Regions from separate parts of the Actinoplanes sp. NPDC049316 genome, predicted to be linked through region 1. Evidence: riboswitches for the same ligand, from Rfam matches in the RefSeq annotation. Region 1 holds a riboswitch; the other holds the start of a gene.

Region 1 (8,522 bases):
ACCGCGGCGAAGGCCCCGACCAGCCGGGTGCCGATGGTGAACCGCCGCACGTGGTGATCCCTTCGGACGTTCCGGTGCGACCCTGGCGCCGCCCGGGAGATCCTTCGGCCTGCGGGCGGTGGTTCTGAGGTCTTGCCGGCTGTGACGGCCGACGCCCGGGGTCGATCACGCCGAGGATCGCGTTGCCATTACCTCACGCGCCGTCACGGGGTCGGCGGAAGTTGCCGATTTCCGCCGGGACAACACCCCCTGGGAGATCGCCACCCCGGCCAGCACGATCAGCGCGCCGACCGGCTGGTGCCATCGCACGTGCTCGCCGAGTACGGACACGCCGACCACCGTCGCGACCACGGGCATCAGGTAGGTGACCGACGCGGAGGTGCTCGCGCCCGCCATCCGGATGACCCGGAAGTTCAGCACGAAGGCCAGGCCCGTGCCCAGCGCGCCGAGCGCCAGCACGCAGAGCACGACGTCCGCCGACAGCGCGGCGGGCCGCGGAGGGGCGCCGGCGATCAGCGGCGCCACGACGGCCAGCTGTGCCAGCGCCACCAGCAGCTGCGCGGCGGCGATGGAGACCCCGGACCCGGTCCGGCCGGCGACGAACTTCTTCTGGTACGGGATGGCGACGGCGTAGCACATCGCCGCGGCGAAGCACAGCAGCTGCCCGGTGAGCTCGGTGCCGCCGACGCCACGCCAGACGCCCAGCACGACGAGCACACCGGCGAACCCGATCGCGATGCCGGCCGCCCGGCGGCGGGTGAACGACTCGGTGCGGAACACCAGCACCGCCAGCGGCAGCGCGACCAGCGGCGTGGCGGCGTTCCAGATCCCAGCGAGCACGGAGGACACGCGCTGCTCGCCGTACCCGAAGAAGGTGAAGGGCATCGTCACGCCCAGCGCGGCCACGACGATCAGATGGGCCCACAGCCGGCCGTCGCGCGGCAGCCGGTCGCGCGTGAGCGCGAGGATCACCAGCAGCGTGACCGCGCCCGCCGCGACCCGGGCGAAGGTGAGCCACAGCGGCGGCAGCTCGCGGACGCCGACCTTGATGAACAGGAAGCTGGTCCCCCAGATGGCGGCCAGCGCCAGGAAGCCGGGCAGCCAGGCGCGCACCGGGATGTCAGGGGCGGTTCTCGTCTCCACCCGTGACACTCTGCCGGAGGGGTACGACATTTCTCCGCGCATTTTCTCCGACCGCGGTCGGATGCCCGGCCCGCCGGCGATGACTAGCGTGACGGCGTCATGCCTGGATCCGTCACGCCCGCCCTGCTCCGCGACGCCGCCCTCGCGCTCGGCGCCGCGCTGGTGTGCGCCGCCTTCGCGTGGCCGTCCGCACCCGCCGTCGGCGTCGCGGCCGCGATGTGCGCTCCCCGTGGGCGCGGGCCCCGCCGGACGCCGACATCACCCGCCTGCGCTCGCAGCTGCGGGCCGCCGTCGCACCGGTGGCCGGGGCCGAGGTCGGCGGTGGGCTGACGGCCAAGGCGAGCTACCGGGAGTTCCTCGACCGGCTGCCGGCCGTCACGACCGCGCTCGTGGGCGTGGCCGTCCTGATCGCGCTGATCGGCGTGGGCAACACGCTGGGCCTGTCGGTGCTGGAACGCACTCGCGAGTCCGCGCTGCTGCGCGCGCTGGGCCTGCACCGGCGGCAGTTGCGCTGGATGCTCGCCGGCGAGGCGGTCCTGCTGAGTCTCGCCGGCGCGGTGATCGGCACGGCCGCCGGCGCGTTCTTCGGCTGGGTCGGCACGCGCGCCGTCAGCGACGAGATCGATTTTCGGACGGCCGTGTTCTCGGTACCCGTGCCGCAGCTCTGCGCCGTGACAGCCGTGGCCCTGGTCGCCGGGGTGCTCGCCTCCGTGTTGCCGGGCCGCCGGGCCGCCCGGGCGCTGCCGGTCGAGGCCCTGGCCGAGCCCTGACGGGCCGGCGCCGCATGCCGAGGTGCCCACGCCTCGGCATCCGGCAGGTCGGCTTCGCGCCGGCGGATCTGCTACGGTCGGCGGTGGTCATGAGTGCCAGCGCGTAGCCCCGGCTTGCTGGCCGGCAACCCTTGCGTTCGCGATGGGGTGCCCCGGGTGAGGACCGGGCCGGCGTCGATCCCGACGCGGGCAAGCGCGGACCCCCGGGCGGGTCCCCGACCTCCCGGAGGCTTCCGTGACGCTGACTCTCCAGCACGACCTTGACGTGGTGGGCGCCGACCTGACCACCCCCGCGGGCCTGCGCTTCGCGCATCTCGACTACGCCGCCTCGGCCCCGTGTGTGCGCGCCGCCGCCGACGCCGTCGCGGAGCTGCTCCCCCGTTACGGCAGCGTGCACCGCGGCACCGGCATCCGGTCGCAGGCCTCGACCGCCGCCTACGAGCACGCCCGCCACGTGGTCGCGGGGTTCGTCGGGGCCCGCGCCGGGGACACGGTCGTGTTCACCCGCAACACCACGGACGCGCTCAACCTGCTGGCCCGCGCGCTGCCGCCGGGCACCACCACGATCGTCTTCGACGGCGAGCACCACGCCAACCTGCTGCCCTGGCCGCGGCAGCTGCGGCTGGCCACCCCGCGCAGCCCCGAGGCCGCCGTCGCCGCGGTCGACGGCGCGCTGCGCACCGTACGCGGGCCCGCCGTCCTGGCGGTCACCGGCGCGAGCAACGTCACCGGCGAGGTGTGGCCCGTCCGCCGGCTCGCCGACGTCGCGCACGCGTACGGCGCCCGCGTCGTCGTCGACGCCGCCCAGCTCGCCCCGCACGCCCCCGTGGACCTGACCGCCCTCGGCGCCGACTACCTCGCGTTCAGCGGGCACAAGCTGTACGCCCCGTTCGGCGCCGGGGTGCTCGCGGGCCGCGCCGACTGGCTGGACGCCGCGCCGCCGTACCTCAGCGGCGGCGGGGCCAGCGCCGCGGTCGGCGCCGACGCGCACGACGTGCACTGGGCCACCGGCCCGGCACGGCACGAGGGCGGCACCCCCAACCTGCTCGGCGCGGTGAGCGTCGCCGCCGTCTGCGCCGCGCTGGAACGCACCGACCGCGTGGGATTGCACGAGCGCGAGCAGAGCCTGCTGCGCCGGCTGCGGGACGGGCTGGCGGCCGTGCCGGGCGCGGTGGAGGTGAGCTGTTTCGGCCCGGACCACCCCCGCGTCGGCATCGTCTCGCTCGCCCTGCCCGGGCACGATCCGGCCGTCGTGGCGGCCCGGCTCGCCGACCGGTACGGCATCGGCGTGCGCGCGGGACAGTTCTGCGCCCACCCGCTGACCCGCCGCCTCACCGGCTCGGCCGTCGTGTCCGGCTGCGGCGCCGGGCCCGCGAGCCTGCTGCGCGTCAGCTTCGGGCTGGGCACCCCGGACGACGACGTCGACCGGCTCGTCGCGGCGCTCGCGGAGCTCACCGCAGGGTGATCCCTCAGGCCGCGGATCAGGGACGGATCCGGGTGGTTCCCGATGCCGCGGCGGCGTCCCTGGGCGGAGTCTGGAATCACCAGTTCCGCGTACGGAAGGCGCAGACCATGACCTCGTTCTCCGACTCCATGACCCGCCAGGGCCTCACCCGGCCGCGCGAGGGTCGCATCCTCGGCGGCGTGTGCGCCGGTCTCGCGCGGCGCTTCGGTCTCGACCCCTGGCTCACCCGCCTGCTGTTCGTGCTCGTCCTGCTGGCCGTGCCGGGCAGCCAGATCCTCGTCTACCCGCTGCTGTGGGTGCTGATGCCGGCCGAGCGTCCGGGCTTCGGCACCCCCTCCACGATCTGACGGCTCCCCGGGCGATCACCACGCTCGCGCACGGACGGTAGGGTTCCACCGGTGTGCGCGGGCGGGGTGAGGTGAACGACGGATGAGCGGGCCGCTGTTGCCCGGGGACCCCCGGCGGCTCGGCGGGTACGCCCTCGAGGCCCGCCTCGGCCAGGGCGGCATGGGAGCCGTCTTCCTCGGCCGCGCGAGCGACGGCCGCCGGGTCGCCGTCAAGGTCGTCCGCCCCGAGCACGCCCACGACCCCGAGTTCCGCGGCCGGTTCCGCAGCGAGGTCAACCGGGCCCGGCAGGTGCCGCCGTTCTCCACCGCCGAGGTCCTCGACGCCGACCCCGACCACGAGCCGCCGTACCTCGTCGTCGAGTACGTCGACGGCCCCTCGCTGGCCGCCGTGGTCCGCGACCGCGGCCCGCTGACCGGCTCGGCGCTGCACGGCGTCGCCGTCGGCATCGCCACCGCCCTGACCGCCGTCCACGGCGCCGGCGTCATCCACCGCGACCTCAAGCCCGGCAACGTGCTGCTCGCCCTCGGCGGTCTCAAGGTCATCGACTTCGGCATCGCCCGCGCCTTCGAGGCCACCAGCCACCACACCGCCACCGACCAGATGATCGGCACGGTCGCGTACATGGCGCCGGAGCGTTTCGACGCCGACAGCGCCCGCACGACCGGGTTCGCCGCCGACATCTTCTCCTGGGGCGCGGTCGTCACGTACGCCGCGACCGGCCGCACGCCGTTCGGCGCGGACTCCGCCCCGGCCACCGCCATGCGGATCCTCACCCAGCCGCCCGACCTCACCGGGGTTCCCGGGCCGCTGGCCGCCCTCGTCCGGCAGAGCCTCGCGAAGGACCCCGCCGACCGCCCCACGGCGCGCGAGCTGCTCGACCGGCTCCTGGCGACCCAGCCGCCGGCGCAGGAGCCGCCCGTGCCGCGCGAGACGGCGGCCGTCCCGCCGCAGGCATGGCAGCCCCCGCCCGCCTTGCCCGTGACCGGCCCGCCACCGCGGCGGCGCGGCCGCGTGGCGTCGTTCCTCGGCGCGCTCGTGCTGCTCGCCGCCGTCGGGGTCGGCGGCGGTCTGCTCGTGGCCAACGCGGACAGCGGCGACCGCGGCGCCTCACCCACCCCGGCCGCCTCCGGCGGCGCGCGCCCGTCCGGCTCCCCGGCGCCCGCGGCGGCGCCCACGAACCCCGAGGCCATCCTCGCCGGCAGCCGCCGCACGCTGCTGCACATGGCCGAGATCGACCGCGACCTGGCGCTCCCGGCCACCGGGGCCGCCCGGGCCTCCGACGGCACCAGCGAGGACGCGCAGTTCGTCCTCGAGCCGTACGGCGTCGACTACCTCATCAAGTCGGTACGCCCCTCCGCCGGCGGCCGGGAGCGCTGCCTCGGCGTACGCGCCGACCCCGACGGGCCGGCCTCACTGGTCGCGACGGAGTGCACGTCCGCCAAGGCCACGATCTTCGAGATCGGCGAGGCCGGCGGCAAGGACGACAAGGGCCGGCCGACGTACGTCATCAGCAACGACACGTACGGCCTGGTGCAGTGGAGCGAGAGCAGCCGGACCGTCTACGTCCAGGAGATCGGCGACGCCGAGGTGGACCTGACGTTCAGCTTCGTGGACCGCGGCCCCCGCTGACCCCGGCGCCCCGGGGTCTTGCCAGGGTCCGCCCGGCTGTGATGGCCTCGGATGGCCGTCTTCGAGGGGAGCCCTACGATGTGCACCGACGAGTGTCTGCACCAGTCCGCCGACGGCCCGGGGGTGACCCGGCGTGCCGCGCTGGCCGGAGCGGCCGCGGCCGGCGTCCTGGCCGTCCCGGGTACGGCGCAGGCGTCGCCCGCCGCCTCCCCGCTGACCGGTGAGCGCCGCGGCCTGCAGGACCTCACCTACCCGCTGTCCCCGTCGTTCCCGGCGTTCGCCGACGGCGAGGAGGCCCGTCGCCGCACGTACGTGACGATCGAGGACGACGGGTACTACATGCAGGAATGGCGGATCGTCGAACACACCGGCACGCACGTGGACGCGCCCGGCCACTTCACCGCGGGCGGGCGGCTGTCGACCGACCTGACCCTCGACGAGCTCATCGTGCCCGCGGTCGTCGTCGACATCGCGGACAAGGCCGCCGCCGACCCGGACGCCGTGGTGACGGTCGCCGACCTGCGGGCCTTCGAGCGCCGGCACGGCCGCATCCCCCGGGGCGCGGCGGTGCTCATGCACTCCGGGTGGGGCGCCAAGGTGGGGTCGGCCACCGCGTACCGGGGCACCGACGCCGACGGGGTGCTGCACTTCCCGGGCTTCAGCGCCGACGCCTGCGAGTGGCTGCTGGAGCGCCGGGCGATCCGGAGCCTGGGCGTCGACACGCTGAGCATCGACCCCGGCGTCTCGGCGGACTTCCCGGTGCACGTCACGCTGACCGGCGCCGACCGGTACGGCATGGAGAACCTGGCCGGCCTGGCCGCTGTCCCGCCGCGGGGCGCGACGGTGGTGGTCGGGCTGATCCCGTTCGAGCAGGGCTCCGGCGGGCAGGCCCGGATCTTCGCCGTGTGGTGAGCGCGCGGCGTCCGTGCGGATGCCGCATCCCCGGGTGGCGGCTATCCTCGGGCAGATGTCCAGGAACACCTTGGTCGCGTACGAGCCGGTCACCACGGACGGCCTGCTCGTCGCGGCGCTCGACGGAGAGCTCGACCTCGACAGCGCCGACGAGGTGCGCGACAGCCTCGCCTCGGCGGCCGTCGGCACCGGATGCCGCTACCTGCACGTCGACGTCGGCGGGCTCACCTTCATCGACTCGTACGCGATGGGCGCGCTGGTCAGCGCACGCAACAGCGCCGCGGCCGCCGGGGTGACGCTCACCCTGACGAACCCGTCGCCGCCGGTGCGCAAGGCGATCCAGGTGACCGGCCTGGCCGACGTCTTCGGGCTTCCCCCGGGCGAGTGAATCCGCGCCGCGCCGTCACGCCCGGTGCGGGTGGGTCACCACCACGACGGGGCGCGCCGATTTCCTGATCAGGTCGAGCGGCACGCTGCCCAGCAGCCGTTGCGCCACGGCCGGCCGGGTGCTGGAGCCCACCACGATGAGATCGGCCTCCAGCTCGTCGGCGAACTCCAGGATCCGGTGCAGCGGGCGTCCCGGCAGCACGGTCCGGGTCACCTCCACGCCGGCCGCCACGAGCCGGTCGGCGGCCACCGCGACGGCCCGCTCGGCCCGTTCGGTGAAGACCGCGCGCGGGGCGGCGGCCAGCCGCTCGATCTCCACCTCGTCGACGGCGACCACCGCGACGGTGGCGCCGGTCTGCCGGGCCAGGTCCGCGGCCGCGTCGGCGACCCACGGCTGATCGGCCTCCGGGTTCGCGGCGAGCACGATACGCATGCGTCGATCCTGATGCACGACGCGCCGGGGAACAAGGCGGCTCGACAGGGCGGCCTTTGTGTACGACGCTCGAACCGGACCCGACGCCGGAGGTGGGCCGCAGTGGCGGAGGCAGGCACGGACGACGCGGTACGGACCGACGGGCAGCCGGCCCTCAACCGGGTCATCGGCCCCGGCCTGCTGCTGCTGTTCGTCGTGGGCGACATCCTCGGCACCGGCGTGTACGCGCTGACCGGCAAGGTCGCGGCCGAGGTCGGCGGCGCGGTGTGGCTGCCGTTCCTGCTGGCGTTCGTCGTGGCCCTGCTGACGGCGTGCAGCTACCTGGAGCTCGTCACCAAGTATCCGCGGGCGGCCGGCGCGGCGCTGTACACGCACAAGGCCTTCGGCATCCACTTCCTGACGTTCATGGTGACCTTCGCGGTGATGTGCTCGGGCCTGACGTCCGCGTCCAGCGCGTCCAAGGCGTTCGCCGGCAACTTCGCCGAGGCCTTCGACCTGTCGCTGGGCGAGGGCACCGGGCTGACCGCCGTGGCGGTCGCCTTCATGACGCTGATCGCCCTGGTCAACTTCCGCGGCGTCGGCGAGAGCGTCAAGATCAACGTCCTGCTCACCTGCGTCGAGCTGACCGGCCTGCTGATCGTCATCGGGATCGGCGCGTGGGCCATGGGCGGCGGCGACGGCGACCTGTCCCGGCTGGTCGAGTTCCGGTCGCCGCCGGGCGAGAACGCGGTGCTCTCGGTGACCGCGGCGACCGCCCTGGCGTTCTTCGCGATGGTCGGCTTCGAGGACTCGGTGAACATGGCCGAGGAGACCCGCGACCCCGTACGCATCTTCCCGAAGGTCATGCTGACCGGCCTGTGCATCACCGGCCTCATCTACGTGCTGGTCGCCGTCTCGTCGATCGCCCTGGTCTCCCCCGAGGACCTCGGCGAGGGCGACGCACCGCTGCTCAAGGTCGTCGCCGCGGGCGCGCCGGCGTTCCCCCTGACGATCTTCGCGTTCATCACCATGTTCGCCGTGGCCAACTCCGCGCTGATCAACATGCTGATGGCCAGCCGCCTGCTGTACGGCATGGCCAACGAGCGCGTACTGCCCCGGGTGCTCGGCCTCGTGCACCGCACCCGGCGTACACCCTGGGTCGGGATCGTCTTCACGACGCTCGTGGCGTTCGGGCTGATCTGGTTCGCCGACCTGACCGCGCTGGGCGGGACGACGTCGCTGCTGCTGCTCTGCGTGTTCACAGTGGTCAACATCGCGGTCCTGGTCCTGCGCCGCGACCGGGTCGAGCACCGCCACTTCCGCGCGCCGACGGCGATCCCGGTGGTGGGGGCGGCGCTGTGCGCGTACCTGGCGAGCCCGCTGTCGGGCCGGGCCGGGAGCGACTACCGGGTGGCGGGGGTGCTGCTGGTGATCGGGGTGGCGCTGTGGGCGGCCA
Region 2 (8,522 bases), on a different contig from region 1:
CGAGGGCAACAACCTGGTCATCGACGGCGTCGTGATCGGCCCCAATCCCAGCGCCGGCCGGATGCGGCTGTGCCGGGTCCCGGACGTCGCCGAGACGTACGCGGCGGTGGAGTTCGGCGAGACCCGCAAGGGCAGCACGCCGTTCCGCGCCGTCGTGCCCCTCGCGCCGCTGTTCGCGCACGCCGGCGAGGCGGTCATGCCCCCGCCCGGCGGCGCGATGGACCGCTGGCGCATCCAGATGGCCTTCTTCAGCGGCGGCCAGCAGTCGGTGCACCTGCTCAGCGACGAGCTGCCCACCGCCCGCTCCGGCATGTTCGACCGGCACGTCTTCGTCCGGCGGACGGCGGCGGGCTTCCTGTGGCTGTGCTCCCGCGCCCGCGGACCCGTCGCCGACGCCGCCGAATGGCAGCCCGACGGCACGCTCGAGCTGACCGGCGACTTCAACCCGGCCGACGGCTCCCCCGAGATCAAGCTGCGGATGCGCGGCGCCGCCGAGGAGCGCGAGCTCGACGTCACCACCGACGGCGACCGCTGGACAGCCCGGATCAACCCCAGCAAGGTGCCGTCGTGGGGCGGCTTCGTCGAGCTGCGCCCCGGCCTGTGGGACCTGCTCGTCAGCCACACCGCCGGCGGCGCGTACGCGGTCACCAACCTCGTCGTGGCCAACAACGTCCGCGCGATGTGCCCCGCCGAGTCCCCCGACCAGCACCGCGAGTACACGCTCGAGCTGGCCGAGGGCGACTTCGTGGCGCTGCGGGCGGGCTCGGTGCTGCAGGTCGACGAGCGCGGGGCGTACGCGCGTACCCATCTGCGCGAGAAGCGGACCGCGGCCCTGCACCGCACCCCGCTGCGCGAGGCCGTGCTCTTCGAGAGCTTCGGCGGCCGGCAGTATTCGGACAGCCCCAAGGCGATCCACGAGGAGCTGCTCCGCCGCGGCCTGCCGCTCGAGGCGCAGTACCTGACGGTCCGCGACGGGCAGGCCTTCACCCCGGAGACGCTGACCACGGCCCGCCTCGGCGGCATCGAGTGGTACGACGCGCTGGCCACCTGCCGCTACATCGTCACCAACTCGCACCTGCCGGACTGGTTCAAGCGCCGCCCCGGCCAGGTCGTCGTGCAGACCTGGCACGGCACGCCGCTCAAGCGGATCGGCTTCGACGTGACGGACATCCGCCACGCCGACCGCAACTACCTGCAGCGGGTCGAGCAGGAGACGCCCAACTGGTCGTTCCTGGTGTCGCCCAACCGCTTCAGCACCCCGATCCTGCAGCGGGCGTTCCGCTACGGCGGCGAGATGCTGGAATCGGGCTACCCGCGCAACGACATCCTCTTCCGGACGGACCCGGCCGCCACGGCGGCCGTCCGGCGCAATCTCGACCTGCCCGACGGCAAGCGTGTCATCCTGTACGCGCCGACGTGGCGCGACGACGAGTTCTACGGCCAGGGCCGCTACAAGATGTCGATGCAGCTCGACCTGGCCGCCGCCCGGCGCATGCTCGGCGACGACCACGTCCTGCTGGTCCGCCGCCACCCCAACGTCGTCGACCCCATCCCGGACGACGGCTCCGGCTTCGTCCGCGACGTGTCCACGTACCCGGACATGGCCGACCTGCTCTCGGTGACCGACGTGCTCATCACGGACTACTCGTCGGTGATGTTCGACTTCGCCAACACCGGCCGGCCGATCCTGCTGTTCACGTACGACCTCGAGCACTACCGCGACAAGCTCCGCGGCTTCTACTTCGACTTCGAACGCGAGGCCCCCGGTCCGCTGCTGATGACGTCCGATGACGTGATCAAGTCGCTGGCGGAGATCGCGGTGGACCCGAACGCGTACGCGGACGAGCGCCGCGCGTTCCAGGAGCGCTTCTGCGACCTGGACGACGGCAACGCGACGCAGCGGGTGGTCGACCGGATGCTGCAACTCGGCACGGAACTGCGCTCCGAACGCTGAGCGACGCTCGCATCGCCAGGCCCGGCCGCTTGTGCCGGGCCTGGCCCCTTTCCGCAGGCCACCGTCTGCTTCGACGGGGACGGGTCCTCCGCCGGGCGAGCTTTCCGCGGTGGTTCGGGGCTGCTCCGGCCCGCTTGTCCCCGGCCGGGACCGGCACGGTCGCAATAGCGCCATCCAGGTTGCCGGTTGGCCCGGCAGCGGGTAGGCAGGCAGCATGACCAGCACGTTGGCGCCCGCGATGACCGTGCACCGGGTGACCCCGCAGGACGCGGCGAGGATGCGCGCGCTGCGGCTCGAGATGCTGGCCGACAGCCCGCTGGCGTTCCTGGAGACGCTCGCCCAGGCCGCGGCCCGCCCGCACGCCGACTACCGCCGCCGGATCGTGCAGGCCTCGTCGGGCGGCCAGCTCGCACAGTTCGTCGCGGACCCGGGTGGCCGGCTCATCGGCCACGCCGGCGGCACGGTGCTGCCCGAGGAGCCGGCCGCCACGGTGGTCTTCGCCGTCTACATCACCCCCACCCGGCGCGGGCAGGGCGTGCTCGCCTCGCTGGTGGACGCGGTCGCCGAGTGGTCGCTGACGGTGGGCCGGCGGGAGCTGATGCTCGAGGTCGTGGTGGGCAACGACCGGGCGGTGCGGGCGTACGAGCGGCTCGGCTTCGAGGACACCGGCGTCCGGGTGCCCCACCCCGTCGTCCCGGGCCTCCGGGAGCTCCAGATGCGCCGGCACGCATGACCGACAACCCGCCGACCACACCGCGGCCGCCGCTGCGACGGTGGCCGTTGGCGCGGGCGGTGCTCACGGCCGTCAACGGGACCACCCTCGTGGGGCTCGGGGTCGCCGTGCTCGCCGGCGCAAGGGTGCGCCGGGGCCGGCACGGCATCCTCGTGGCCGAGGGTTACCGGCGCCGGGTGCCACCGGCGACCTGCTTCACCGTCGGCTCGGTCGTGATCACCCGTCGGACGGCCGACTGGTTGCTGCACGACAGCCGCTCGGAGTTGCTCGCCCACGAGAGCCGGCACGCGGGCCAGTACGCCGTCCTCGGCCCGCTGTTCTGGCCGGCGTACTGGGCGGCGTGCGGATACTCGTGGCTGGTGACCGGCTCGTACGGCGCCCGAAACGCGTTCGAGCGGCACGCGGGCCTGGAGCGGGGCGGCTACGCCGACGCGCCGCTGCGCCCGTGGGTGCACAGACTGCGCCGTCGCCGGGGAACAAGCCCGGAAGCGCCGGAAGCAACGACAGCCGACTGACGAAGCGCCCGTGGAAGCCGGCGGAACAGCCCGGAAAGTTGGTCGGGAGGACGCGCGCACAGCGCCTCCGGCACTGGGTCGTTGGGCCCCCAGGAGATTGTCGCCAAGCTCGTAGGTGGGGCCGCGTACGGCGTCGCGTCCTCCCGCGTAGAGCATCCTGCCGATCCCGGAACTCTCGCGCAAGCCCTCGCGCGAAGGAAATTCTCGACGTACGGCAGGATGTCCACTACAGCGAGTTAACCGAGCAGGCCTGCCTCGCGCGCGCCGCGCAGGGAGGGCTTGATCCGGTGGGTGGGGCCGACCTGACCCTCGACCGCGTCGATGGTCTTGAGGCCCTCGCCGGTGTTGTAGACGACGGTCTCCTTCTCCGGGTCGAGCTTGCCGGAGGCGACCAGCTTCTTCAGCACGGCGACGGTCACGCCGCCGGCGGTCTCGGCGAAGACCCCGGTGGTACGGGCCAGCAGCCGGATGCCCTCGCGGATCTCCTCGTCGTCGGCGTAGTCCATCCAGCCGCCGGTGCGCTCGACCGCCTCGATCGCGTACGCGCCCGCGGCCGGGTCGCCGATGTTGAGGCTCTTGGCGATGCCGGTGGGCTTCACCGGGATGATCTGGTCGGTGCCGTTGTGCAGCGCCGTGGCGATCGGGTTGCAGCCGGCGGACTGGGCGCCGAAGACCGTCCAGCCACCCTCGGGGGCCTCGCAGAGCCCGATCTCGACGAGTTCACTGAACGCCTTGTCGACCTTGGTGAGCAGCTCGCCGGAGGCCATCGGGATGACGACCTGGGCGGGGATGCGCCAGCCGAGCTGCTCGGCGACCTCGTATCCCAGGGTCTTGGAGCCCTCGGCGTAGAACGGGCGCACGTTGACGTTGACGAACGCGGTGTCCTCGAATTCGTCGGTCTCGACGAGCTCGCCGCAGAGCCGGTTGACGTCGTCGTACGAGCCCTCGATGGCGACCAGGCCGCCGCCGTACACCGCGGAGGTGATGACCTTGCCGGGCTCGAGGTCGCTGGGGATGAAGACGATGCTCGGCACGCCGGCGCGGGCGGCGTGCGCGGCCACCGAGTTGGCCAGGTTGCCGGTCGAGGCGCAGGCGAAGCGGGTGAAGCCCAGCTCGCGGGCGGCCGTGAGGGCGACGGAGACGACCCGGTCCTTGAAGGAGTGGGTCGGGTTGGCGGAGTCGTCCTTGACCCACAGCGGCGCGCGCAGGCCGATCTCGGCGGCGAGGGCCGGGGCGCTGATCAGCGGGGTGAGGCCGGGGTCGAGGGTGACCCGGGCGGCCGGGTTCTGGCCGGCGGGGAGCAGGGCGGCGTAGCGCCAGATGTTCTGCGGGCCCGCCTCGATCTGCTCGCGGGTGACGGCGGCGAGCGCGGCCTGGTCGTACGCGACCTCCAGCGGGCCGAAACACTCGTAACACGCGTGCTGCGCGGCGAGGGGGAACTCCGTGCCGCAGCCGCGACAGACGAGGGCGCGGGCGGGGCTGGTGGAGGTGGCGGTGGGGGCGTCGACCGTCGACGTCATACGAGGCTCCTTCTCATCTTTCCCGGTCGCGGGGTCACCGCGGTTCCGGGACGGAATTAGCACCTGCCGCGCGCCTGCCTCGTCATCGAGTCGTGCGCGGTGGTTGCCGGGGCGTCGTCGGGCCGTATCCCTCAGCCCCTCTGGATGAGGTATTCAGTTGTGTTTCCCACACCTTACGTGGCGAGGCCGGAACGACAACCCGGTTGTCCCGAGGTGTGAGCCAGCCGACGAGGCGTGGAGTCCCCGGCAGGGTGGCGCCGTGTGCATAGGGTGACGCACGTCATTCCCACCAACGCTCCGGAGGTCCGGCGTGAGCGCCGTCCTTGAGATCCAGGGTCTGCAGAAGACCTATCGCAGCCGAAAGGGGGTACGCCGCGCGCTCGACGGCTTCGACATGGTCGTCGAGGCGGGCCAGGTGCACGGCTTCCTCGGCCCCAACGGCTCGGGCAAGACCACCACGCTGCGTACGCTGCTCGGCCTGATCCGTCCGAACGGCGGCCGCATGGCGATCCTCGGCCGTGAGGTGCCGCAGGCGCTGCCCGAGGTGGCCGGGGCGGTGGGCGCGATCGTGGAGAGCCCCCAGTTCTTCGGCAACTTCTCCGCCCGGGACACGCTGTCGCTGCTGGCCGACGCGGGCGGCGTGGAGCGGGTCCGGGTGGACGAGGTGCTGGAGCTGGTCGGGCTGCGGGACCGGGCCGGCGACCGGGTGAAGACGTACTCGCTGGGCATGAAGCAGCGCCTGGCCGTCGCCTCCGCGCTGCTCAAGAACCCGCGGCTGCTGATCCTGGACGAGCCCGCGAACGGCCTCGACCCGGGCGGCATCCGGGAGATGCGCACGCTCATGCGCAATCTCGCCGAGTCCGGGATGACGGTGGTGCTGTCCAGCCACATCCTGGGCGAGATCCAGCTGATCTGTGACTCCGTCACGATCATCGCGGCCGGGCGGCGGGTCGCGGCGGGCGCGGTCGCCGACGTGCTGGCCCAGCACGCCTCTTCTTCGGTACGGGTACGCCTGGAGTCGGCGAACGACCTCACGGCGTCCGCCGGGGCGTTGCGCGACCTCGGCGCCCAGGTCGTCGTGGAGGCCGACCACCTCATGGTCAGCGGCCTGGCCCAGCCCAGCGCGATCACCCGCACGCTCGCCGCCCGCGACGTCTACGTCGCCGAGCTGTCCCCGGTGTCGGTGGACCTCGAGAGCGTGTTCCTCGAGCTCACCGGCACCGCCCCGGTGGCCGGCGAGCACCGGCAGGTCGACGAGACGGTCATGGCCCAGGCGGGTCCGGCGCAGGGTGGGTGGGGACAGTGAGCCTGTACACGGCGGAGACCCGGCGGCTGACCAAGCGCCGCTTCACCCGGTTCTTCCTGATCGGCGTCGTCCTCGTGCTCGGCGCCATCGCGGCCGGCATGTTCCTGACGAACCACAAGAACACCCCGGAGGTGGTGGCTGCCGCCCAGGCCAAGGCCGACCGCGAGTTCCAGCAGGCGGTCGTGCGGGCCGAGGCCGACCGCAAAGCGTGTGAGGCCCAGACCCAGCCGGGCAGCGACTGCTCGCAGATGTGGACGCCCACCCGGGAGGAGTTCCAGGCGCAGTGGTACATGCCGCCGACGTTCGACTTCCGGAAGAACTTCAAGGACATGGTGACGACGCTCGCGTCGATCCTGGCCGTGGCGGCGTTCGTGATCGGGGCGTCCTTCGTGGGCGCCGAGTGGAGCAGCGGCGGCATGATGAACCTGCTGCTGTGGCGGCCGCAGCGGCTCAAGGTGCTGAACACGAAGCTGGCCGCGCTGCTGGTGCTGCTGGCGGGGGTCACGGTGGCGCTGTCGGCGCTGTGGACCGGCGCCTTCGCGCTGATCGCGAGCCTCCGCGGGACGCTGGACGGCATGACGTCCGGGGCCTGGCAGTCGTACCTGCTGATGGAGCTGCGCGGGCTGGTCATGGTGCTGGTGGCCGGGGCGGTGGGCTTCGGGCTGGCGTCGATCGGGCGGCACACCGCGGTGGCGATGGGTGTCGCCATCGGTGTCCTGGTCGTGCTCCAGGCGGGCCTCGGCACGGTGCTGGCGATGGCACAGGTGAAGTACCTCGAGATGTACCTGGCCCCGACCTGGATCGCCGCCTGGATGACCAAGTCCGTCGAGCTGATCGACTACAACGCGCCGTGCGTCGGCTCGGGGGACACCTGCGTGCAGCCGAGCCTGACGCTCACCTGGCAGATGGCCGGCGCCGGGATCGTGATCCTGATCGCCCTCGTCCTGGGTACGGCAATGTGGACTCTCCGTAAGCGAGACATCACCTGAGGTAACGTCCGGTGGAAGGCGCGCGGCGGGGATCGTCAGCTGTCACTATGGTGGCGGTCCCTGCCGCGCGGGACCTCTCACCACCTGCGAGGACTGTCATGCAACCCGACGCCGCCACGAACGAGCAGCAGCACGTCCCGGCGCCCCGGGAGGCCGGCGAGACGCCGGGGCTCACCGAGCGCGAGCAGCAGATCCTCGCCTTCGAGCAGAAGTGGTGGAAGCACGCCGGGTCCAAGGAGCAGGCGATCCGTGACGCGTTCGGCCTCTCCTCGACCCGCTACTACCAGCTGCTCAACGGCCTGCTGGACAACCCCGCGGCGCTCGAGCACGACCCCGTCCTGGTCGGACGCCTCCGCCGGCTGCGCTCCACGAGGGCACGCACCCGCCGCCGCTAGCCGGCCGCGTGCGTCGAGGCGTACGCCTCCAGCCACGCCACCTGCACCGGATCCAGCGACGCCCGCACCCGCTTGCGGGCCGTCTCCACATGCCCGGCCGTCACCGTCGTCGCCTCCAGGGACTCCCGCATCGCCGCCAGCGCCGCCTCGCGGATGAGCGCCGCGCAGTCGGCCGCCGAGAAGCCCTCCAGGTCGGCGCCGAGCGCGTCGAGGTCCACGGCGTCGTCCAGCGGCACCGACTTCGACGACGCGCGCAGGATGGCCGCGCGCGCGTCACCGTCCGGCGGCGGGACGAAGACGAGCCGCTCCAGGCGTCCGGGGCGCAGCAGCGCCGGGTCGATGAGGTCCGGCCGGTTCGTCGCCCCGATGACCACGACGTTGCGCAGCGACTCCACCCCGTCCAGCTCGGTGAGCAGCGCCGCGACCACGCGGTCGGTCGTGCCGCCGTCGGTGGCCTGCCCGCGGGTCGGGGCCAGCGCGTCCACCTCGTCCAGGAAGACCAGCGTCGGCGCGGCCTCGCGGGCGCGGCGGAACAGCTCGCGGACCGCTCGCTCGCTGTCGCCGACCCACTTGCTCAGCAACTCGGCGCCCTTGACCGACAGCACGTTCGCTTTGCCCGTACCCGCGATGGCCTTGACCAGATAGGTCTTGCCGCACCCGGGCGGGCCGTAGAGCAGCACCCCGCGCGGCGGCTGCACGCCGAGCCGGGCGAACGTGTCCGGATAGGTCAGCGGCCAGAGCACCGACTCGGTCAGGACCTGCTTGACCTCGACCATGTCGCCGACCTCGTCGAGCGTGACCTGCGCGACCTCCAGCGTGGACTCCGCCATGGAGGTCGGCCGTACGACGTCCAGCGCCGCCTCGAAGTCGGCCATCGCCACCGTCGGCGTCTCCGCGTCCTTCTGCCGCAGGGCCGCGCGGACACCGGCCTCGCGGGCCAGCGCGCCCAGGTCGGCGGCGACGAAGCCGGGCGTACGCCCCGCCACGTCGTCCAGGCGCACGTCCTCGTCCAGCGGCATCCCGCGGGTCAGCACCCGCAACTGTTCGCGCCGCATCGCCGCGTCCGGCAACGGTACGGCCAGCTGCACGGCGAGCAGGTCGGGTGAGCGC

What was found. A riboswitch is a leader RNA that binds a small molecule or an ion and turns the genes downstream of it on or off. The one in region 1 is predicted to bind S-adenosylmethionine.
Region 2: it holds a riboswitch for S-adenosylmethionine, as region 1 does, so the genes downstream of both, thrC (threonine synthase) here and AB0K03_RS07165 (aminotransferase class V-fold PLP-dependent enzyme) in region 1, are expected to answer to the same signal.

Annotation. Positions count from the first base shown of each region.
Region 1 is NZ_JBFAQM010000003.1:402,199-410,720, reverse strand. It holds gene AB0K03_RS07180 (methyl-accepting chemotaxis protein) at 1-50, opposite strand, end outside; gene AB0K03_RS07175 (DMT family transporter) at 166-1,173, opposite strand; gene AB0K03_RS07170 (ABC transporter permease) at 1,362-1,913, shown strand; SAM riboswitch class IV at 1,999-2,115, shown strand; gene AB0K03_RS07165 (aminotransferase class V-fold PLP-dependent enzyme) at 2,179-3,378, shown strand; gene AB0K03_RS07160 (PspC domain-containing protein) at 3,486-3,725, shown strand; gene AB0K03_RS07155 (serine/threonine-protein kinase) at 3,808-5,355, shown strand; gene AB0K03_RS07150 (cyclase family protein) at 5,434-6,267, shown strand; gene AB0K03_RS07145 (STAS domain-containing protein) at 6,323-6,655, shown strand; gene AB0K03_RS07140 (universal stress protein) at 6,671-7,087, opposite strand; gene AB0K03_RS07135 (APC family permease) at 7,190-8,522, shown strand, end outside.
Region 2 is NZ_JBFAQM010000027.1:108,892-117,413, forward strand. It holds gene AB0K03_RS31570 (CDP-glycerol glycerophosphotransferase family protein) at 1-1,954, shown strand, start outside; gene AB0K03_RS31575 (GNAT family N-acetyltransferase) at 2,169-2,687, shown strand; gene AB0K03_RS31580 (hypothetical protein) at 2,684-3,202, shown strand; gene thrC (threonine synthase) at 3,439-4,722, opposite strand; SAM riboswitch class I at 4,733-4,873, opposite strand; gene AB0K03_RS31590 (ATP-binding cassette domain-containing protein) at 5,033-6,028, shown strand; gene AB0K03_RS31595 (ABC transporter permease subunit) at 6,025-7,017, shown strand; gene AB0K03_RS31600 (DUF3263 domain-containing protein) at 7,065-7,412, shown strand; gene AB0K03_RS31605 (AAA family ATPase) at 7,409-8,522, opposite strand, start outside.